2 linked regions of the Pigmentiphaga aceris genome follow. The protein of the gene in region 1 interacts with the protein of each later gene in a pairwise test. Links are inferred from orthologs where the notes say so. Each region holds a gene or a part of one and is shown in the gene's direction. Other genes may lie near its edges.

What was found.
Region 2: the proteins of FXN63_RS16880 (region 1) and purT interact in binary tests that used the Escherichia coli proteins (3 or more experiments, as listed by UniProt). The link is inferred for Pigmentiphaga aceris from one-to-one orthologs.

The regions. Positions count from the first base shown.
Region 1 is NZ_CP043046.1:3,882,050-3,893,381, reverse strand. The notes cover bases 2,889-5,735. They hold FXN63_RS16880 (polyprenyl synthetase family protein), read left to right. Parts: upstream 2,889-3,790; coding sequence 3,791-4,681; downstream 4,682-5,735. Other genes in these bases: dxs (1-deoxy-D-xylulose-5-phosphate synthase), read left to right, coding at 4,717-5,735; FXN63_RS16885 (exodeoxyribonuclease VII small subunit), read left to right, coding at 3,496-3,759; FXN63_RS16890 (aromatic ring-hydroxylating oxygenase subunit alpha), read right to left, coding at 2,889-3,135. In the rest of the region: FXN63_RS16895 (methyl-accepting chemotaxis protein), read right to left, coding at 72-1,715; more of FXN63_RS16890, read right to left, coding at 1,981-2,888; more of dxs, read left to right, coding at 5,736-6,606; FXN63_RS16870 (sigma-70 family RNA polymerase sigma factor), read left to right, coding at 6,802-7,323; FXN63_RS16865 (FecR domain-containing protein), read left to right, coding at 7,320-8,300; FXN63_RS16860 (TonB-dependent siderophore receptor), read left to right, coding at 8,510-10,963; FXN63_RS16855 (hypothetical protein), read right to left, coding at 11,044-11,332.
Region 2 is NZ_CP043046.1:3,053,335-3,064,648, reverse strand. Bases 3,867-6,695 are described here. They hold purT (formate-dependent phosphoribosylglycinamide formyltransferase), read left to right. Parts: upstream 3,867-4,586; coding sequence 4,587-5,804; downstream 5,805-6,695. Other genes in these bases: FXN63_RS13300 (TonB-dependent siderophore receptor), read left to right, coding at 6,076-6,695; FXN63_RS13310 (PAS domain-containing sensor histidine kinase), read right to left, coding at 3,867-4,322. Also shown: FXN63_RS13325 (DUF1501 domain-containing protein), read left to right, coding at 1-949; FXN63_RS13320 (LysR substrate-binding domain-containing protein), read right to left, coding at 981-1,664; FXN63_RS13315 (type 1 glutamine amidotransferase domain-containing protein), read right to left, coding at 1,919-2,710; more of FXN63_RS13310, read right to left, coding at 3,009-3,866; more of FXN63_RS13300, read left to right, coding at 6,696-8,466; FXN63_RS13295 (penicillin acylase family protein), read right to left, coding at 8,525-11,020. UniProt on the Escherichia coli protein: Involved in the de novo purine biosynthesis. Catalyzes the transfer of formate to 5-phospho-ribosyl-glycinamide (GAR), producing 5-phospho-ribosyl-N-formylglycinamide (FGAR). Formate is provided by PurU via hydrolysis of 10-formyl-tetrahydrofolate.

The DNA.
Region 1 (11,332 bases):
TCTTGTGTTGTGACAGTTGGATGACAGTGGTGAATTCGCAGGCCGCTGTCATCCATCCTGCCCTGCGATGCCTACACCTTGAAGCTCGCCACCAGCGCATCCAGACGATCGGCCATGGCGCTCACTTCCTCTGCAGAGCGGGCCGTTTCACCCATCGCCGCCGTGGTCTGCTCAACCATCTGGGCAATGCTCTCTACCTGCTGAGCAATCGAGGTGCTGGCAGATGACTGCTCGCGCGTGGCATTTGCCACTTCACGCACGCGTTCCAGCGATACATCGGCGCTGGTGCCGATCTCGCCCAGCGCACGGGCCACGTGTTCAGTCGCGGTCTTGCCTTCGGACACCATGGGCAGGATGTGCGCCATGGTGCTGGTCGACGCCATGGTGTCGCGTTGCACGGCACCCACCGTCTGCTCGATCTCGATCGTGGCGGACGCCGTGCGTTCAGCCAGCTTGCGGACTTCATCGGCCACCACGCTGAAACCGCGCCCATGTTCACCCGCGCGTGCAGCTTCGATCGCGGCATTGAGCGCCAGCAGATTGGTTTGCGCAGCGATTTCCTTGATCGACGCGGCAATCGCGCTGATCTGTTCGGCGCGCGCAGCCAGGCCGCTGATCTTGTCCGAGGCCTCGCCGACCGCCGTGGCAATGCGTCCCATCCCAGTGGTGGACGTCTCGACTTCCTGTTGGCCGGCGCGGCACTTCTCGGTCACGTTTTCCGAGTTGCGCTGGGTTTCCAGTGCAGCCTCCGAGATATGGCCGACCGATACCGTCAGTTGTTCAACGGCAGCGGCAACCGAGGACGTTGCCTCGCTTTGTGCGGCAGCGGCGGTGGATACCTGGCGAACTGAATCGGCAATTCGCTGCGCGTCGCGTTTCATGGCGGCGGCTTCATCGCGCACGCGGGTCAGCACGGCACGGGTGGCAGCCGAAGTCGCACCGAAGCTTGCCAGAATGCTGCCTGGCGGCGCATTCGGGAAGGTCTGCGTCAAGTCGCCGTTGGCGGCACGGGTCATCACTGCAATGACGGCGCGCGGGTCGTCGCCAACCTGGCGGGTAATGCTGCGAACCACTGCCCAGCCGGCCGCCAGCAGCAACACGATCAAAACAAGGGTGAACACCACGCCTTTTTTCATGCTGCTTTCCACCGCAGCATCGATGTCGTCCATGTACGCGCCCGTGCCGATCATCCAGCCCCACGGCGCGTATTCCAGATAGACGCCCAGCTTGGGTTCAGGCACTTGTGCGCCCGGACGGGGAATCGGCACGACTTCGAAGTGCACGCCATTGCTCTGGCGCGACAGGTCGAAGTGGCGTTTGGTGAATGCCCGCAAGGTTTCCTTGCCGACCATGAACGTATCGGGGTTGATGCCTGACAGCAGCTTCGGATTGGCACCGTGCGCGCGGTAGACCGCATTGCTGTCCAGCACGAAGGCGTAGTTGGCGCGACCGTCGGCACCGCTGTAACGCAAGCCATTGATGGCCTGGGTGGCAAGTTCCTGTGCCTGTGCTTCAGTGATCTTGCCGGCGCGCGCAGACTCGTGGAACTGGCCGATCACGCTGTGGGCCGCCTGGGCAATCGACAGCACTTCCGTGCGCTTGTCCTGCAACAACAGCTTGCGCTCGGAGGTCAGGCTCCAGACTTCAAGGCCGATCAGCAACAACAACGCTGTACAGACCAGCAACAGCAGCTTTCCCCGCAGGGACAACTGCATGCGACGACCGGACCCTGAAGCGCGTGCGTCGGAAACGTAAGAAAGGGGAGGTGTCCCCGAAGGAGTGACGGCGCTCATGAAGTCCCTAGAGATAGCAATTGTCCGGGGGGGCAACGCCCGCCTGCGGACATAAATGGATACAGTCTCCATCTGCTATCGGCCAGGAGCTTCATAACTGAAGCGTTTCTTTCGGGAAAAGAGAAATACGTGAAAGGTGGAGTATGTCGGCCGCGCGGGCGGGCCGACATACAGACCGGAAAAGCGCTTAACCGCGTGCTTCCGGTTCGTCCATTTGCCTGCGATACCACTCGTGGAAGTGCTGCATGCCATCTTCCATTGGCGACTGGTACGGGCCAGTTTCATTCACGCCGCGCTGCATCAGCAGGCGGCGACCGGCATCCATGCGTTCACCGATCTCATCGTCCTCTACCGCAGTCTCCATATAGGCCGCCTGCTGCGCCTCAACGAATTCGCGCTCGAAATGCACGATTTCCTCGGGGTAATAAAACTCGACGATATTCACGGTTTCCTGCGGACTCTTCGGATACAGCGTCGACAGTACCAGCGTGTGCGGATACAACTCAATCATGTGAGTGGGGTAATACGTCACCCACACCGCACCGAACTCCGGCGGCTTGCCGCGACGGAATTCAAGCACCTTGTCGTGCCACTTCTGATAGATCCGTGAACCCGGGTCGGCCAGCGCGTCGCTCACGCCCACTTTCTGCAGACTGAACCAGTCGCCGAATTCCCACTCCAGGTCGTCGCAGGTAACGAAGTTACCCAGGCCGGGGTGGAAGGGGCCGACGTGATAGTCCTCAAGGTAGACCTCGATGAACGTCTTCCAGTTGTAATTGCAGGTGTGTACCTTCACGCTGTCCAGCACGTAGTCCGAAAAATCGAACTCCGGCCGGTCGGGCAAGCCCTTCAAGTCGGCCGCCACATTGCGCGGCCCTTCGAACAGCGAACCATGCCAGTTCTGCAGCGGGAACTTCTGCAGGTTGCTGCACGGTGTTTCGGCAAAATGCGGCGCGCCGATCAGTTCGCCCTGACCGTTGTAGGTCCAGCGATGCAGCGGGCAGACAATATTGCCGCCTGGTCCAAGATTGCCGGACGAGCGGATTTCGCCCGATGCGTCCGGACGCACGTCGCCCAGCATGACCGCCTGTCGGTGGCGGCATACGTTGGACAAGAGTTCAATGCCTTGTTGGTTTCGGACGAGCACGCGTCCGCCGTCTTCCTGGCGCAAGCTTCGGTAATCACCGACCTCGGGAAGCATCTTTTCGTGCCCGACATAACGTGGGGACCGGGCAAAGATGGATTGCATCTCGCGCGCAAAACGCGCTTCATCGAAATAGGCACTGACGGGGAGCTGCGCTCGGCTCTCCGTCACGTGTGCCACGCGACCGATATCGGCCATGACTTCCCTCCGCGGAAATGGATGGGCCCCCAGCTGTCGAAGTACCGCCTTTTACGCGACTTAAGGCGAGCCGGAACGGGCGTCCGGCCTGGACTGTCGATGAAAAGCGGGGGCGCAGAGAAAATGATCTGTCCGATCAAAGAGTTATTGTACCTGCGCCTGAACGGGGTGTCCCGCATGAACGTTGAGCTTTGCCAGCGCGGACAAGCGGAAGCTTTTGTGCCCGATCGTGTCGCAAGTGGGGCGTCCTGAAGCATTTCCCTTACAATCAGCGGTTACCGTCAGGCTTGGCCGCCCCCTGTTTTTCCGGAGACTCTTTTGACCGAACCCCTGTTGACCGAACTGCCCGAATCGCCGCGGCTGCCCGAGCAGCCCAAGCGCACGCGTGGCAGTAAAGCCGCGGGAGCCGAGGCTCCGCTTGCTTTCGAAGCGGCATTGGCCGAACTGGAGTCGCTGGTCGGCACCATGGAAGATGGCAGTCTGCCCTTGGAAACTTCGCTGGCCGCGTACCGCCGTGGCGTCGCGCTGGTGCGTATCTGCCAGGAACGTCTGGCCGATGTGGAAGGTCAAGTCAAGGTGCTGGAAGCCGACCTGCTGCGCCCGCTGGGCGCGGACGAAGCATGATCCGGGTGGCGCACGCAGCATGAACGGTACGATGAACGATCTCGATCTGTGGATGAAGGCCTGTGCGGCGCGCGCGGAACGCGCGCTTGACGATTACCTGCCCGATGCCGACGTGGCCCCCGAACGCCTGCACGAAGCCATGCGTTATGCGGTGCTGGGCGGCGGCAAACGGGTGCGTCCCTTGCTGGTCTACGCGGCGGGCGAAGCCTGCCAGAATGGGGCTGATCACAGCGCGGCGCTGGATGCCGCCGCCGTGGCTGTGGAATTGATCCACGTCTATTCCCTGGTGCACGACGACATGCCCTGCATGGACGACGACGTGCTGCGCCGTGGCCGGCCGACCGTGCATGTGCAGTACGACGAAGCCTGCGCCTTGCTGGTCGGTGACGCCTTGCAGGCCCAGGCATTCGATGTGCTGGCACGTTTGCCAGTCGCCCCGGCATTGACCGTGCAGGCCTTGCAGGTGTTGACGGTGGCTGCCGGCAGTGCGGGCATGGCGGGTGGGCAGGCCATCGACCTGGCAAGTGTGGGTCGGCAGCTGACGCGTGAAGAACTCGAAGGCATGCACCGGCTGAAAACCGGCGCATTGCTGCGTGCCAGTGCTGCCCTGGGTGGCATCGTCGTGGGTGCTGCGCCGGAACAGCGCCGCGCCATCGACACCTATGCACAGGCCGTGGGTCTGGCGTTCCAGGTGGTCGATGACATCCTGGATGTGACCGGCGATGCCGCGCAACTGGGCAAGACCGCCGGCAAGGATGCGGCGGCCGACAAACCTACCTATGTGTCCTTGCTGGGACTCGATGCCGCCCGTGCGCTGGCGGAATCGCTGCGTGAACAGGCGCATGCTGCGCTGGCACCCTTGGGCTCGCGCGCCGAGCGCCTGGCCGCCCTGGCCGACTTTATCGTGCTGCGCGACCGCTGAGGCGGTCGACGGTGCACCGACACGAATCAAAAACGATGACCTCTACGCTGCTCGACTCCATCCAATCGCCGGCCGATCTCAAGGGCCTGGACCGTCGCGAGCTTCAGGTGCTGTCCGACGAGTTGCGGGCCTTTGTGCTCGAATCGGTGTCGCGCACCGGTGGCCATCTGTCGTCCAACCTGGGCACGGTCGAACTCACGATCGCGCTGCACCACGTCTTCAACACGCCGCATGACCGGATCGTGTGGGACGTGGGCCACCAGACCTATCCGCACAAGATCCTGACCGGCCGCAAGAACCAGATGGGCACGCTGCGCCAGGAAGGCGGCATTTCCGGCTTCCCGCGTCGCCGTGAATCTGTGTACGACGCCTTCGGCACGGCACACTCATCGACCTCGATCTCCGCTGCATTGGGCATGGCCGTGGCGTCGCGCAACGCCGGCACGCCGCGCAAGCACATCGCCGTGATCGGCGACGGTGCCATGACGGCCGGCATGGTGTTCGAAGCCATGAACAATGCAGGCGTCACGCCTGACATCGACCTGCTGGTGATCCTGAACGACAACGACATGTCGATCTCGCCTCCGGTCGGCGCGCTGAATCGCTACCTGGCGCGCCTGCTGTCGGGCAGCTTCTATTCGGCTGCGCGCAATGTGGGCAAGGCCGTGCTGTCGAAGGTGCCGCCCGTGCTGGAACTGGCACGTCGCTTCGAAGAACACGCCAAGGGCATGGTCACGCCCGCCACGCTGTTCGAAGAGCTGGGCTTCAACTATGTCGGTCCCATCGACGGTCACGACCTGGATTCACTGATCCCCACGCTGCAGAACCTGCGCGGCCAGAGCGGCCCGCGTTTCCTGCATGTGGTGACCAAGAAAGGCCAGGGCTACAAGCTGGCCGAAGCCGATCCAGTGCTGTATCACGGCCCTGGCAAGTTCGACCCGGCAGTGGGCATCGCCACCGGCGGCAAAGCCAGCCGCAAAACCTTCACCCAGGTGTTCGGCGACTGGCTCTGCGACATGGCCGAAGCCGACCCGAAGCTGGTTGGCATCACGCCCGCCATGCGCGAAGGCAGCGGCATGGTCGAATTCGAACGCCGTTTCCCAGACCGTTATTTCGACGTGGGCATTGCAGAACAACACGCGGTGACCTTTGCAGCCGGCATCGCCTGCGAAGGCCAGAAGCCGGTGGTCGCCATTTATTCAACCTTCCTGCAACGCGCCTACGACCAACTGATTCACGACGTGGCCTTGCAAGACCTGGATGTCACCTTCGCGCTGGATCGCGCAGGACTGGTCGGTGCCGACGGTGCCACCCACGCCGGCAACTACGACATCTCGTTCCTGCGTTGCATCCCCAATATGGTGATTGCTACGCCGTCGGACGAAAAGGAATGCCGTCTGTTGCTGTCGGCTTGCTACCAGCACGTCGGCCCGGCATCTGTGCGCTACCCGCGCGGTGCGGGTGTCGGCGCGGCGGAAGCCAGTGGTCTGGAAGGCGTGGCAATCGGTCGTGGCGTGGTGCGTCGCGAAGGCAAGGGCATTGCGATCCTGGCCTTTGGCACCTTGCTGCACCCGGCCCTGGTTGCCGCGCAGGCATTGGGTGCCACGGTTGCCGACATGCGTTTTGTCAAACCTATCGACCGCGCGCTGATCCTCGATCTGGCTTCACGCCACGACGCATTGGTCACCATCGAAGACGGTGCCGTCATGGGTGGCGCGGGCAGTGCAGTATCCGAAGCCTTGAACGAAGCCGGTATCACTATTCCGATGCTGAACCTGGGTCTGCCGGATCAGTTCATCGACCACGGTGATGTGGCTGCCTTGATGGCGGGTGTCGGGCTGGACGCTGCGGGTATTGAAGCGTCGATTCGCAAGCGTTTTGCAGAAAACCTGGCACCGGTCGCGAAGGTTGCGGCCGCAGACTGAGGGACCGGCACAAAGCTGACCCTCCCGGATTCAGCCAATACGCCGGACGTCATCTGCATTGACCGTAGCGTGCACACCTGCCGGTCGGCGCTGCGCCGAGATGGTCTGACGCAGAACTGCCAAGAGAATCCTTCCATGGGCAGTCGCCATCGATATAATTGAGACGTTTTCTCATTTACATCGTGGCGACTGCCCATGTCTTTTTCTACATCCGGCCTGAGCGTGGACGCCATCGGCCAGCTTTACACTGGCCACCATCGCTGGCTGCTGGGCTGGTTGCAACGCCGCGTCGGATGCCGCGATCAGGCAGCCGATCTGGCGCAGGACACCTTTGTGAAGGTGCTGCGCAGTCGAAATAGTCTGTACGTCGAGGAAGCCCGCGCCTTGCTGTCGACAATCGCGCGCAGCATCGTCGTCGACCATTTCCGTCGACGTGCGCTGGAACAGGCGTTTCTCGATGCCTTGGCACTGATCCCTGAACCGCAGTCCCCCTCGCCCGAAGCACGTTCTCTGGTGCTGGAAGCGCTGCTGGCGGTCGATCGCATGCTCGATGGCCTGCCCGACAAAGTGCGGCGGGCCTTTTTGCTCAGTCAACTTGATGGCATGGGGTATCGCGACATCGCAACCGAGCTTGGCGTGTCTGTCAGCTCAGTACAGCAATACATGACCCGGGCCTACGCCGCCTGCTATGCGGCGCAATACGCCGACGAGACATGAATCCCCGGCCTGATGTGGTGCGGGCAGCCATCGACTGGATGGTCGATCTGCAATCTGGTGTAGCCACCGCAGAACAGCACGAGGCCTGCCGCCGCTGGCGTGAGGCCAGCCCCGAACATGCACTGGCTTGGTCACGCCTGCAGGCATTGGGTGGCAGCGTGCAAGCCTTGCCCGGCGTGCTGGCCCACGCCACGCTTGATGACGGCAGTGCCTTGCGGCGACGTCGCCGTGACATGATGAATCGACGCGGTGCGCTGGGCGTGATCGCCATGATGCTGGGCGCGGGCGCCAGTTGGTGGGCCGTGCAACCCGACGCTGCCTGGCACGCGCTGGCCGCCGATTGGCGTTCGGGTGTGGGCGAGCGGCGCGACAGTTTGCTGGCCGATGGCACACGCATCCAGTTGAATACTGACACCGCCATCGACGCGCGCTACGACGAGCATCAACGTCTGTTGATCCTGCGCCGAGGCGAAATCCTGATCACCACCGCACCAGACCGGCAAGTACCTGCACGGCCGTTCCGGGTGCGTACCCGCGACGGCCTTATCCGTGCGCTGGGTACGCGTTTTCTGGTGCGCCAGTATCGTGGGGATACCGTGGTGGCGGTTTTCGACGGTGCGGTCGAAGTCCTTCTAAGTCAGGGCGCACAGCCCGTGCGCGTCGATGCCGGTCGGCAACTGCGTTTCGACGCGCTTCACACAGGCGCGATGACGGCGGCTGATGCCGATGCGATTGCCTGGATCGACGGCGCAATCGTTGCCCGCGATATGCGGCTGGATGACTTTCTGGATGAACTTGGCCGGCATCGGGCAGGGGTGTTGCGCTGCGAGGAAGCGGTAGCAGGTCGGCGCATTTCGGGTGCCTTCCCGCTGGCCGATACCGACCGGGCATTGGCCGCGGTGGCGCGCACGCTGGACTTGCGCATCGATATGCAGACGCGCTGGTGGGTCACGGTACGCGCCAGGACTGTTGTCTGAGTGCGTTGGCATAGGCCTGATCGCAATGGCCTGCCTACGTGTCTGTCCGCATCGGTTCGGGGCCTATCGTCCCGCCAGCGTCATCGCACCGTGCTTCGCCACCACATCGTCTTCGCATCTTTCCGAAATTTTTTCGCACAAGGACTGCAGGTTTTTTGAACTCGCTCGGTTAAGGAGACAGAACAACCACTGTCTCCTTGCGGACGATCATGAACTCTCGTATTTCTCCTGCCGTGCCACGTCCTTCTCTTACGCTGCGCCGCCTGTCCGTGCTGGTGCTGACCGCTGCCACACTGGCTGCGACTGCCGTACCCGACAGCGCCCACGCACAGGCCAGCACGGCCAGCGCCAACAAGCGCTACGACATTCCTGCCGGCCCGCTCGATGCCACGCTGAACCGCTTTGCGCTGACGGCAGGTGTATTGCTGCCGTTCCAGCCCGCTGATGCGCAGGGCCTGAACAGCCCGGGCCTGCGTGGCGAATTCTCGGTCGGGGAGGGCTTCAACCGCCTGCTGGCCGGCACCGGCCTGCGTGCGGTACCGCGTGGGGGCAACGAATACCGGCTGGAGAATGCGGCAGCCCCCGATATCTCGCGTTTGCCCACGGTGCAGGTAGCGGGCGATGTCGTCGAAGATGCACGCGGGCGAGTCGAAGGTTTTGTTGCGCAACGCACGGCCAGCGGCAGCAAGACCGACACGCCGATTGTGGAAATTCCGCAGACCATCAACGTGGTGACTGCTGACGAAGTCGCCGCACGCGGGGCAATCAGTCTCAGCCAGGCCTTGCGCTACACACCGGGCGTCAGCAATCGCGGCTATACCGAGAGCTACATGCTGGCCGACGAGACCACCTCGCGCGGTTTTTCCCCGTCGCCGCAATATCTGGATGGCAGCTACCTGCCGTATGCGGGCAGCCTGGGCGGGGCCTCGCAGATCGAACCGTATTCGCTTGAGCGCATTGAAGTCCTCAAGGGGCCAGCGTCTGTGCTGTATGGCCAGAACCAGCCCGGTGGCATCGTCAACATGGTCACCAAGAAGCCGACCGACACGCCTGTGCGCGAGGTCAAGCTCGGCCTGGGCAGCTACGGACGCGTCAATGGCGCGCTCGACGTGGGGGGTGTCATCAATGAAGACCGCAGCCTGCTGTATCGACTGGTGGCAGTCGCCAACACCGGCGACCAGCAGATCGACGCAACTAAAGGCCAGCGCCTGTTCATTGCCCCCAGCCTGACTTGGCGACCCAGCGCGGCCACCTCGATCACGGCCTACCTGCAACTGCAACGCGACGACGCCGTTCAGGACTATCAAGCCTTGCCGCACATCGGCAGCCTGTTGCCAGGCCCGGGCGGTCAACGCATTTCCCGCGATTTCTTTGGCGGCGATCCGAACTACAACGACTTCTATCGTGAACAGCAAATCCTGGGCGTGGACTGGTCACACCGCTTCAGTGACAGCCTGCAATTCCGCCAGGGCCTGCGCTTTGTCAACGTCAACGACCGCTACAAAGGCTTCTACCTGAGCGCCTTCGCCTCCGGTGCTGGCGGCCAGAGCGACTACAGCCGCGCGCTGCGCACCAAGATCGACTGGCAGCAGCACAACACCGTGCTCAGCCTGGACAACAACCTGGAATGGCGCAGCGCAAGCGGCCCGGTGCAACACACGGTGCTGGCCGGCGTGGACTACCGTCGTTTTGACCGCCGCTACGACGGCTACAACGCCTATTCAGTCACGGCCATTGACTTGTACAACCCGCGCTACGACCTGGCTACGGCCGACCCGGTGCTGACTACCAACTGGCACGACACCGTGGACCAAGTTGGCTTCTATCTTCAGGACCAGATGCGCTGGCGTGACCTGATCCTGACCGTTGGCGGCCGCCACGACTGGGCCGGCATCCACAACCGCGATCAGTTCGCCAACACGCAGACCGAGCAGAATCATTCTGCATTCACTGGCCGCGCAGGGCTGACGTGGCTGGCGGGTGGCGGCTGGGCACCGTACGTGAGTTATTCCGAGTCCTTCGTACCCATCGTCGGCACGGATTTCTACGGCTCCACCTTCAAGCCCACCACAGGTGAGCAGATCGAATTGGGTGTGAAATTCCAGCCTCCAGGCACACGCGCATTGGCGAGCTTCTCGGTGTTCGACATTCGCCAGAAGAACCTGACCACCACCGACTACGCACACCCCGGATTCTCGGTGCAGGAAGGCGAGGTGCGTTCACAAGGTGCGGAACTGGAGATCAAGGCGCGGGTGTTCGATAACATCGACGTGATCGCGGCGGTGTCGCGCGCCGACGTGCGCACGACCAAGTCGAACAACGCGGCATCCTTGAACAAACAAGCGGTATTCAGCCCGCCTTGGTCTGCCTCGCTGTGGGCCAACTATCGCTTGCCCGACGGTGCGCTGAAAGGACTGGATATCGGCCTGGGCGCACGCTGGACGGGCAGCAAGTACGGTGACTCCGGCAACACCTTCCGCACGCCGGCCTACACCGTGTTCGACGCAGCGTTGCGTTACGACTTGGGCGAGATCAACGCCGGATGGCGCGGGGCAGAGCTGACCTTGAACGTGCAGAACCTGTTCGACAAGGAATACATCTCGAACTGCAATTATTCCTTGGTTGCTACTACGGCAAGGAACGCACGGTGGCGGCAGGGATGACGTATCGCTGGTAAGCAAGGTGGCGCAGGGGTGGGTGATGCCGCCCCTGCGTCGTATCGGTTTAACCAGTCTTTGATGGCTTATCGCTTGATGTAGTCCAACACCGGTGCCAGTTCAGCTATCTGCGGGGCGGTGGCCAACGCAGTCGATGCCGTGCACCAGGGATAGGACAGCGTAGCCAGCCACTGGTCCAGCACTGCCTCGGCATGTTCGGCAGCCAGCACTTGCATGGCTTCAATCGTGATTTCCAGACCTTGCACGCGCAGCCCTTTTTCAGTGCCCGCGAACTGCCAGAGATAACTTCCGCAGCCCACCCGAACACTGCCGCTGGCTTTCTCGGTCATGCCCACCAGCCAGTCGCAGCGATAG
Region 2 (11,314 bases), 830 kb from region 1 along the record:
TCTGCACCCTGCTTTGCTCAAGTCCATGCTGCCCATGTACCAGTCGGGACAGCTAGCCTTCGTGCCTTTTGCTGGCACCGACGACCTGAGCCGTAGTCACTTCGAGACGCAGGATACGGTCGAAATTGGGCAAGGACTGGATGCGCATCGTGATTACCAGTCGGGCTTCCTGAATCGCCTGGTGCATGTGTTGTCCGGCCCGCAGGCTGCCCGCCCGGTGGCCTTCACAGAGCAAGTCCCCCTTACGCTGCGCGGCATCGAGCAAGTTCCGAACATCGCATTCAACACCTTGGGCAAAGGCGGCTTGAACGCCCGGCAGTCGGACGTGATCGCCGCAATGTACAAACAGACGCCGCTGGGCCGCCAAGTCGAAGAAGGCTTTGCGGTCAAGGTGGACGCGCAACGCGCTGCCGCCGAAGCCTTGGATGCTGCCAGCGGTCGGGCGATATCGACAAAGGGTTTTGCGCTCGAAGCACGGCGCATAGCAAGGCTGATGAAAGACCGTTTTGACGTGGGTTTTGTCGATATCGGGGGCTGGGATACCCACGTTGGCCAAGGCGGGGCCACGGGTTATCTGGCAGATCGGTTCACGGAACTGGGCGACGGTCTGGCCGGCTTCGGTGAAGAAATGGGCGACGCCTGGCCACGCACGGTTGTCGTGGTCATCAGCGAGTTCGGGCGCACCTTCCGCGAGAACGGCAACCGAGGTACCGATCACGGGCATGGAACGGTCTACTGGGTGCTGGGCGGCTCTATCCAAGGTGGCCGCATTCTGGGCGAGCAACAGAAGCTGGATGCCTCAACCCTGTTCCAGAATCGGGACTATCCGGTGCTTAATGAATACCGGCGTGTGTTCGCAGGGCTGTTCACGCAGATGTACGGGTTGAGTGCCCGTCAGGTGGATCAGGTTTTTGCAGGGGTTGCGCCAGCGAAGCTGGGTATTGTCTAGGCAAGATTCGCGTGTAGGCAGGATTTGCCATTCATCTGTCAGATTGCATCCGACCGAATATTGCCGCTTCTTCCAGCAGCCATTTGGCAACCGCCTGCGCAGCTGGGCTGCGAGCGCATCGCTTTGATTGAATCAAGTGATAACCGGCTGCAAGCGGCACCCGCTTGGGCCAGGCCTCGATCAAGCGCCCTTCGCGGATGTCGTTCTCGATCAGCACCGTGTGGCCCATGGCGATACCAACCCCTTCAACAGCGGCGGTCAGGGTGGCGTCTGCATCCTGAAGCACAACACGGCGCTCGCTTTTAAGACCGTCAATCCTGCTGGCGGCCAGCCATTGGTCCCACTTCGTATTGCGAAGGGCGTCATGCAGCCAGCAGAACTGGCCAAGTGCTTCAACGTGTTCCAGCGACGGCCTTGTCAACAGTCTGGGAGACATCACCGGGACCAGGCCGTCATGCATCAACAAGGTCGCGCCCGGCCACGCGCCATCGCTGTAATGGATGGCAATGTCGAATCGGTCTTGGTGATAATCCGAATCCCATATGGAAGTGGCCAGTTCCAGGTCCACATCAATCCGGGCCGCTTTCAGGCGTGTCAGTCGCGGCACCAGCCAGCGGGCCGAAAAAGAAGGCATTGCCAGAATTTTGACTTGAGGACGCCGCGGTTCATTGGCGAGCAAAAGCGCCGCATGATCAAGTTCGTCCAGCACACGCACCACGGTCTCCAGGTACATCTCACCCGCGTGGGTAAGTTTCACCTTTCTATGACCGCGCAGAACCAGCGTCTGGCCCAGATGCGCCTCCAGCATGCCTATATATCTGCTGACCGCTGACTGGGCCAGATTCAGATCTTTGGCCGTCGCGGTGAAGCTGCCACACCGCGCCAAGGCCCGGAAGGCGCGCAGTGCCGCGATCGATACATCACTCATGAACAGGCTGCCGTGTGACGAGGCGCATAGGGTTTATTACGTTACAAGGATCGGGCTTTCAAGGCTGCCACCACGGCCTCGCCAAACGGCTTGGCTGACGCAGGATTCTGGCCGGTGATCAATCTGTCATCGATCACGACACGAGCCTTGAAAATGTCGGCTTCTTCAAACACGGCTTTCTGCGCTTTCAAGGCCGTTTCCAATTGGAAAGGAATAAGTTTGTCATACTGACGGGAAACTTCTTCCTCATTGGTGAAAGCAGTCAGCTTTTTCCCTTCGATAAAAGCGCTGCCGTTGGTCAATTTCAGATCCAACAACCCGGCCGGCCCATGACACACGGCGCTGACGATCCCGCCATTTTCATAGATTCTGCGTACGACATTGTGCAGGTCGTTGTTTTTCACGAAATCCCACATCGGGCCATGCCCGCCAACCAGCATGACAGCCGCATATTTGGACGCATCGACCTTGGAAAGCGGCAGACTGTTGGCCAGTTTATTGCGTAGCGCGGGCTGAATCCAAAACCAGCTATTGCCTTCGTCCTTCAGATCGAAGCCATCGAATGGCGGCATGCCACCCTGCGGGCTGGCAATATCGTATGCATAACCTGCCTCTGAAAACACCTTTGCAGGGTGGGTAAGCTCTGGAAACCAGAAGCCGGCAACCATATCCTGGCCTTTTCTGTCATGGCTGGACACCACGATCAGAATTCGTTTGCCAGACATTTCCGATGGCTTGATGGACGTACCTGCTGCAACGCTGCTGCCAGCAGAAGCAATGGCGAAAGTAGCCGCAACTGCCTGAACCAAGGCGCGACGACGTGGTGATTTCATACTGATTCCTATCCGAAATAGAGCGACTGTTTGCCGACCAGGCATTTACCTGAAATGCCGTGAACAGCTGTCAACTCTAAAACAGAAGGTACGCAGAATTCATACACATATCTGCACTCATGCCATCTGCTTATGAGATGGCAACTTTATGAGATAGCAAATGAGTGAGACGGTGCCATGCGGGCGAGATTAATACGCTGCGCTGGTCGACCTGCCGTATTGAAAAACTCTGGGACGAAAAACATGGCGGCAAGCATTCAGGGGGGGCGCCCCTGAAGCGCCAGCAATCTGGCATCGCTTACACGACCAGTGCCATGGTGACCAATGGCAGCAAGACTTCAAACGTGCTGCCGTGATCTTCATTGTTCCATGCGCGGATGTGCCCGTTATGCAAATCCACGATGTGGCGGCAGGCAGCCAGCCCGATGCCTACACCGCTTCCGCGTTTCCCTGTTGCCGCTGCCAGTTCTTCGGTAACCGTGCGGCTGGATCGATAGAACCCGTTGAACAAGCGCCCCATTTCCTCAGGCGGAATACCAATGCCTGCGTCACGAACCGTCAGGCGTGCGTAGGTATCCACACCGTCGTCGTCGGTGACGTCGATCATGATGTAAACGGGTGATTCGTCGCCGCTGTAACGCAAGGCGTTCGACAGCAGATTACGCACGACCTGGGCCAATCTGTCTGCGTCGGCCACCACGGCCGGACTCGGGCCGATCATGTCCAGCCGTATCCGCGCCGCCGTCAGCGGCGCATCTTCTCGCCAGGCATCGACCGTGGACTGCACCACGTCGTACAGCCGCGTTTCGCGCAAAGACAGGTTCACGCGCCCTGCTTCCAGCTGCGACACATCGAACAATTCATTCAGCAGGCGCAGCAAGCCTGTGCCCGCGTTCTGCAGGTTGACCAGGTACTGCCGAAGCTTCAGATCGCGTTCGACACGCTCCAGCGCCAGATTGTTATAGGCCAGCACGGCATGCATGGGCGTGCGCAATTGCTGGCTCATCCGGCCCAGGAACTCGCTTTTTGTACTGTTGGCGATATCGGCCGATTCCTTTGCAGCCAGCAGTTCGCGGGTGCGCTGGGCCACCCTGCGTTCCAGTTCCTGCTGACCGTGATGCAGTTGTTCAAGCAGGCGACGCCGTTCGGTCGTCTCGTTGAACACGGCGATATAACGCACTACTTCGCCTTCGGCATTCAGAATGGGGGTGATGTGCAGCTTGACCCAGTACGCACGACCGCTTCGGCCATAGTTCAGGATCTCGGCCGCGGCCACTTCATTGCGTGCCAACTGGTGGCGAATCAGTGCCACCGTGTCCTGATCGGTGTCTTTACCGTGCAACATCTCGCCCGGCGACCGGCCTTGCAGCTCGTGCAGGCGGTACCCGCACAGGCCCTCGAACGCAGAATTGGCCCATGTCACCCGACGGTCGGCACCCGTGATCAGCATGGGCGACGGCGAGCCTTCGGCGGCACGCAGGAACATGTCGCGTTCGGTGTTGGCCTCTACCAATCGCAGGCGCAAATGCGCCATCCAGCGCCACATCAATAAGCTACACAGCGCGGTCGCAGCCAGCAGGATGACAAGAGGGGAATTCGGCAGATCGTTCATTGCTAACTCGGGGGTGACGAGCCCACGTTACCGAGCACAGCCAAGAGCGTCCAGATCGGGTATGCCCCAGCGGGTTTGCACGCGAGGGAAACCACGGCTGTCATATTGCCGATAAGCCCCGGGTAATGGTCAGAAAATCGGCGTAAAACCACGCTGAAAAGCCATATGAATATGCGATTTCGCAAGCATCACGCTGAACCCGGGTGGCAAGCAGAATTCGGGTGCGGTAATCTGCGCCCCTCACTGCTAATTTGTGGAATTTCCATGGCTTTGCCCACCCCTGTCGTGCTCGGCACCCCCTTGTCCCCTTCCGCTACCCGCGTCATGTTGCTGGGTTCCGGCGAACTCGGGAAAGAAGTGATCATCGCGCTGCAGCGCCTGGGCGTTGAAGTCATCGCCGTCGATCGCTATGCCGACGCACCGGGCCAGCAAGTGGCGCATCGCGCACACGTCATTGCCATGACGGACGCCAACGCCCTGCGCGCGCTGATCGAGCAAGAGCGCCCGCACATCATCGTCCCCGAGATCGAGGCAATCGCCACCGACCTGTTGGTCGAGATCGAAGAAGCCGGTATCGCCCGTGTGACGCCGACCGCGCGCGCTGCCAAGCTCACCATGAATCGTGAAGGCATCCGCCGTCTGGCCGCCGAAACACTGGGCCTGCCGACCTCGCCCTACCAATTCGCATCGACCCTGGAAGAGCTGCGCGCCGCCATCGACGGTGGCATTGGCTACCCGTGCATCGTGAAGCCGGTCATGTCTTCGTCGGGTAAGGGCCAGTCGAAGCTGGACGGCCCGGAAGACATCGAAGAATCGTGGCGCTACGCCCAGGAAGGCGGCCGTACCGGTGCCGGCCGCGTGATCGTGGAAGGCTTCGTCAAATTTGATTACGAAATCACTTTGTTGACGGTGCGCGCTCGCGACAGCGAAGGCGAAATCCGCACGCACTTCTGCGAGCCGATCGGGCACGTGCAGGTGGACGGCGATTACGTGGAAAGCTGGCAGCCGCATCCCATGCCCAACAGCGCGCTGGAGCGTGCACGCGAAATCGCCGAGAAGGTCACGAGCGACCTGGGCGGTCTGGGTATCTTTGGCGTTGAGCTGTTTGTGGCGGGCGACCAGGTCTGGTTCTCGGAAGTCAGCCCGCGTCCGCACGATACGGGTCTGGTGACCTTGGCAACACAATCGCAAAACGAATTCGAGCTGCACGCGCGCGCCCTGCTGGGCCTGCCGGTGGACACGAGCTTGCGTCAGCCGGGTGCCAGCAGCGTGATCTACGGTGGCGTGGAAGCGCGCGGCATTGTGTTTGAAGGTGTGGCCGACGCCCTGGCTGAACCGGGCACGGACATCCGCCTGTTCGGCAAGCCGGAATCCTTCGTTCGCCGCCGCATGGGTGTGGCGCTGGCAACTGCTGCCAATGTCGACATGGCGCGCGTGAAGGCCAAGGCCGCATCTGCGAAGGTGAAGCCGCGCGAGGCTTGATCTGCTAAAGATGGATTAGCTGGAAAAATCGAGAGTCAGACAGATCGACAGCTAGACATATCGACAGCCAGACCATGACGCCGGCCTTTGTGCCGGCGTTTTTCATGCTTCCGTTTTTCGCTTCACCCGGTCGGGTTCAGCCGGGCGTACATCGCCACGCAAACACGCGTGCAAAAAAATCTCAAAAAGCGGTGTAGTTTTGGCGGGCTGGTGCGTCTTAAGGGGAGTGAGTCTTATTTTCATTCGCTACCCGACTGTGAAACCCATCTTCATGCACCTTACTTCCCGTACCTCCCGTACCTCCCTGCACTTCCGCCCCGCGCCGCTCGCCTTGGCGATTGCCCTGGCGCTGGCAGTTCCTGCCACCGTCCAAGCCCAAGCCGCGGCAGCCAATGCAAGCGTGAATCTTGCTCTGAATGCGCAACCGCTGGCTGCCGCACTTGGCGCATTGTCTGCCGCCACCGGCACGCCCATCGGTTTCTCGCCTGCCCTCGTCGCAGGCAAAATGGCCCCGGCGGTTTCCGGCACGCTGACTGAAGACCAGGCCTTGAGCCGGGTGCTGAGTGGCAGCGGACTGATTGCGGTGCGCGAAGGCAGCGGCATCGTCATCATCGCTGCGCCCGCCAATCAGGGCGTGACGACCATGCAGGCAGTCACGGTGTCCGGCAAGGCCCCCGGCTCGACCACCGAAGGCACCGGGTCTTACACCACCTGGTCCACCAGCAGTTCCACCCGTCTTAACCTCACCCCGCAGGAAACGCCGCAGTCGGTCACGGTGATGACGCGCCAACGTATCGAAGATCAGCGGCTGGGCAGCCTGATCGACGTGCTGGACGCCGCCGTGGGTATCACCATGAAGCAGTTCAGCGTGGGCTCGGACAGCCCGCAAATGTGGGCGCGCGGCTCCAGCATCACCAATTTCCAGATCGACGGCGTGCCGGTTGCCTCGTCGATGAGCAATTATCTGCAGAACACGGCGATGTACGACCGTGTGGAAATCGTCAAGGGTGCGACCGGCATCATGAGCGGCCTGGGCAGCCCCGCAGCCACCATCAACATGATCCGCAAACGTCCGACGGCCGAGCCGCAGACCAGCATCACCGCTGAAGCAGGCAGCTGGCAACGCTACGGAAGCGGGGTGGATATTTCACGCCCGCTCAATGCCGATGCATCTGTACGTGGCCGGCTGGTTGCAGATTACCGGCGAGACGGCGCGTGGATCGACAACTATCGGCAAGACTACGGCGTGCTGTACGGCATCGGTGAAATGGACCTGGGCGACCGCACCTTGCTTACCGCCGGCTTCAGCCATACCACCCGCAATACCGACGCACCGATCCGCGCGTTCTACGAGATCTACTCCAACGGCCAGCCCACGGGTGCAGGACTGTCGGCCGGCGCGTCGCCTGACTGGGCGTATTACGACCACGAGTTGAACAGCGTGTTTGGCTCGGTTGAACACAGGTTCGGATCGGGCTGGAGCGCCAAGGCCGAATTGACGCATGGCCGTTATAAGTACGACAGCTTCATGGCGTCGCCGGTCAATCTGCTGGATCAGGCAACCGGTGTGGGCAGCGCGCAGCTCATCCACTGGGCCAGCGAGGTTGAGCAGACCAGCCTGGACGCCTATGTCACCGGCCCATTCACCTTGCTAGGACGAAACCACGAGCTGATTGCCGGCGTGACGGTGTCCAGCCTTGAACAGGACAGCCCTTCGTATCCTGGCCCTCGGGTGACGCTGAACAACGCATTCAACTGGGCCAACGAGCTGAGCAAGCCGACGGCGGCTTCCACCGGCAACACGAAGGCCAAGGAATTCCAGTACAGCGCTTATTTGAATTCCCGTCTGCAACTGAGCAGTGCCACCAGCCTGCTGCTGGGGAGCCGTGTGATCAACTGGAAGCAGGATAGAGATTCGCTCAGCTATTCCACCGGCAATGTCAGTTCCACGAACCTGCGGGAACGCAACATTCTGGTGCCCTACGCGGGCTTGGTCCATGCGCTTGACGACACGTATTCTGTCTACGCCAGCTACACCAAGATCTTCAACCCTCAGCCCCCGCACGTGGTCGACATTCGCGGCAACACGCTCGACCCGGAAGAAGGCACCAGCTACGAGGTGGGCATCAAAGGCAGCTTCAAAGATGGGCTGATCAATTCCAGTCTGTCGGTGTTCCGTACCCAGCAAGACACTTTCCCCGAGTGGGACGCCACCACGCGTAGCTACACCGCCATCAATGACATCGTCACGGAAGGCGTCGAAGCGGAAGTGGCTGGCGAATTGGCCCGGGGCTGGCAAGTGGGGGCTGGTTATACCTATGGCGTTACCCGGAACAAGGACGGCCTGCGCCTGATGACGCGTATTCCGAAGCACACCGTCAAACTGTCCACCACGTATCGCCTGCCTGGCGACTGGAACAAACTGACCTTGGGTGGCAGCCTGCACTGGGAAAGCAAAACCGGCGATCCGCTGGTGGTCTACACGCAGCCCAGCTACACCGTGCTCAACCTGATGGCCCGGTATCAGGTTGACAGGCAGCTGTCCCTGGCGGCGCATCTGAATAACGCCCTGGATAAGCGTTATCTTGCGGCCGTATCCGATACCCGCGGGGTGTATGGCGCGCCGCGCAACTTCATGCTGTCGATGAAGTACACGTTCTGATTGGATCTGTAAGAGGATGCGTTGGTTTCGCCGTGCTTCCACTGCGACTGACGCCCCCCTACTGCGCCGGCACCATTTTCAACACGCCGACTGCCCCGGGTTCCACCCGATCACGTGCCACATGCATGGGGATCGTGTCACCCCGGGCCCAGACCGGCGAGAAGTCGGCATAGTGTGGTGAAAAGCGATTGCCGCTTTGCCCGGTGCCATGAATGAACCGTGACCGTTCCGGGTCTGCCATGTCGTAGATGGCACGCAGGCCCGGTCCGTGCGTGACGTTTTGCATGACGTTCTGCATCACTTCCTGCGCGTGCGTGCCAGGAGCAGGAAGCGGCCGCAACGGTGCAGACATGGCATTGACCGTAAATGCATCGCCCCCTACCGTTTCACGCGTCGTAAACAGCCAATCCAGCGCAGCCACGCGGCCCAGCGGGCGATGTTCTGCCCGCGTGCGGTGCATTTCCCCATACTTCCACGACAGCGGATCAGTCCCCAGCACCGCTTCGCCCGCATCCAGCGCCGCAACCAGGGACTCCGCAATCAATCGATCGCATGGCGGCTCGATGCCGTCGGGCTTGCCGCACCAGTGGCTTGCGCCATCCTGGTCCGCCAGCACCAGCTGCAGAAAACGGGCACGTGGCACACCGAAACCGCCCAGCCCGTTGATATCCACGACCTGACGATTCAACTCCCGCCACCACAGCGCAAAAATGGCCGGCTCGGCGGCATCGGCGCGCATGTCGCCATTCCACTCGCGCATGCGGGTCAAGATGCGGATCTCGCGTTCGCCGGTAGGCGCAGCGCTCAGCAGGCGTGGCAAGGTTGCGCGTGCCATGTACGACACCTCGTCCAACTGCATGGCGTTCATCGACGCGATGTCATGACGCGCCGTGGATTCGATCAGCGTCGCTATGCGCTCGGCGCGATAGCTGGGAGCCCATTCGGATGTCAGGAAGAACGGATAGTCGGGTGCCACGACCTTTTCGTTGGCGGTTGCCCGGTAACCCCGCGCGGGTGACCATTCCTGTGGCAAGTCGGCATACGGAATGCGGTCTTCCCAGTCGTAGCGCATGTCCCAACCCGGTACCGGGAAGCGTCCACGGATCGGGTTGTCATCGTGACGCATTGGCACCGCGCCGGGTGCGACGAAGCCGATCAGGCCGTCCACATCGGCGTACACCACGTTCTGATGCGGCGCGCTGATGTCGCGCATGGCGGCTTCGAACTCGGCACGGTTGTTTGCCTGGTTCAGCGCGAACGCGGCCAGCGGCGTGCGGTTGCCGGGTTGCAGCGCAACCCATTGCAAGGCAATCGCGTAGTTAGGCGGCAGGACGCCGGTTGCCGATACGCTTCCGCCCATCGACAGCACGGGGCCATGCCGGCTTACGCGAACGCGCAGCGTCTCGGCAGGCTCGCCTTTGATGCGGATGACTTCATTGCGCGTCTCGAAACGCCGCCAGCCATCGGGCGTGCGATAACGTTCCGGGTCGGACGGGTCGAGCGCTTCGATGAACAAGTCCTGCACGTCACTGCCAGTGTTGGTGAAGCCCCAGGCGATGCGCTTGTTTCGGCCCAGAATCACCGCCGGCACGCCCGGCAAGGTGGCACCCACCACATCCAGTCCGGGGGCAGACATGCTGGCGAAATACCAGATCGACGGGGTGCTCAGGCCCAGATGCGGATCATTCGCCAGCAAAGGCTTGCCGCTTTGCGTGCGCTCGCCGCCAATCACCCAGTTGTTCGATCCAACACCTTCCAGTCCGTTAGGACGGATTGCCGCCAGCGTTTGCAGTTGGTCGGCCTGGGCTTGCAGTGGTTCGAACGCAATGCCCCAGTCGCGCAAGGCCTGCTTGTAGTCCACGGAAACCATCGTCGGATCGGGCGGCTGCGGCGGCAGCAACTGATCCATGTCTGCGCCGTCCATGCCGCGCAGCGCCAAGCGCAGGCGGGTCAATTCCTGTGACCAGTTGCCACCCAGGTCCCAGGCCATCATCAAGGTCCAGGCAATGGAATCTGCCGGTGACCACGGCTCAGGGGCCGGCGCGTTGACCAACAGGAATTCCGGGGAAAGCTGGGCGCGCAGCGGATGTTCTTCCAGAAACGCGTTCACGCCGGCTGCGTAGGCTTCCAGCAAGCGGCGGTCTGCGGGCGAATAGCTGTCGAACATGGCTTGCGCGGCGCGACGAATGCCGAGTGTGCGCAGGAATTTATCGGCATCCACGGCGGGGCGACCGAACAGCTCGGCCATGCGTCCTGACACCAGACGTCGATTGACTTCCATCTGCCACAGGCGGTCCTGGGCATGCAGGTAGCCCAGCGCGAACTGCGCATCGTCAAGATGCTTGGCGTAGATGTGCGGCACGCCATAGGCGTCGCGCAGCACCTCGGTTTCCTGGCGCAGGCCAGACACAGCAAGCTCGCCATCGATTTGCGGCAGACTGACATAACGCCAGGCAACGCCCAGGCCTGCGACAAGCAGCGTCAACACGCCAACGGCACCCAGCAGACCCCTGACAACACGTCGGGTCCGAGATAAAGGTCGGCGACTACGCATGAAAATTCCGGTGAAACACGGGGCGGCAGGCACACGCTGCAGATCGGCCCCGAAATGAGAACGACTATACCAGCGGCAAGATGTCAGGCTGACGTGCTGACCGGCGACCTCAGGCTCGTCCGTCGGTTGGCCAAGTGGTCAGTAAAGGCAGGATCAGTAAAGGCCGGCCGCGATAGTGACCAATGCTTTCATCTCGAAAACGCAAGGCAGACCGAGGGCTGGACGGTTTCGCGTTAGGTGCGCCATTGGCTGCCGAAGCTTGGCCACCCGGCTCATCTTGTAACGCAGAGGATT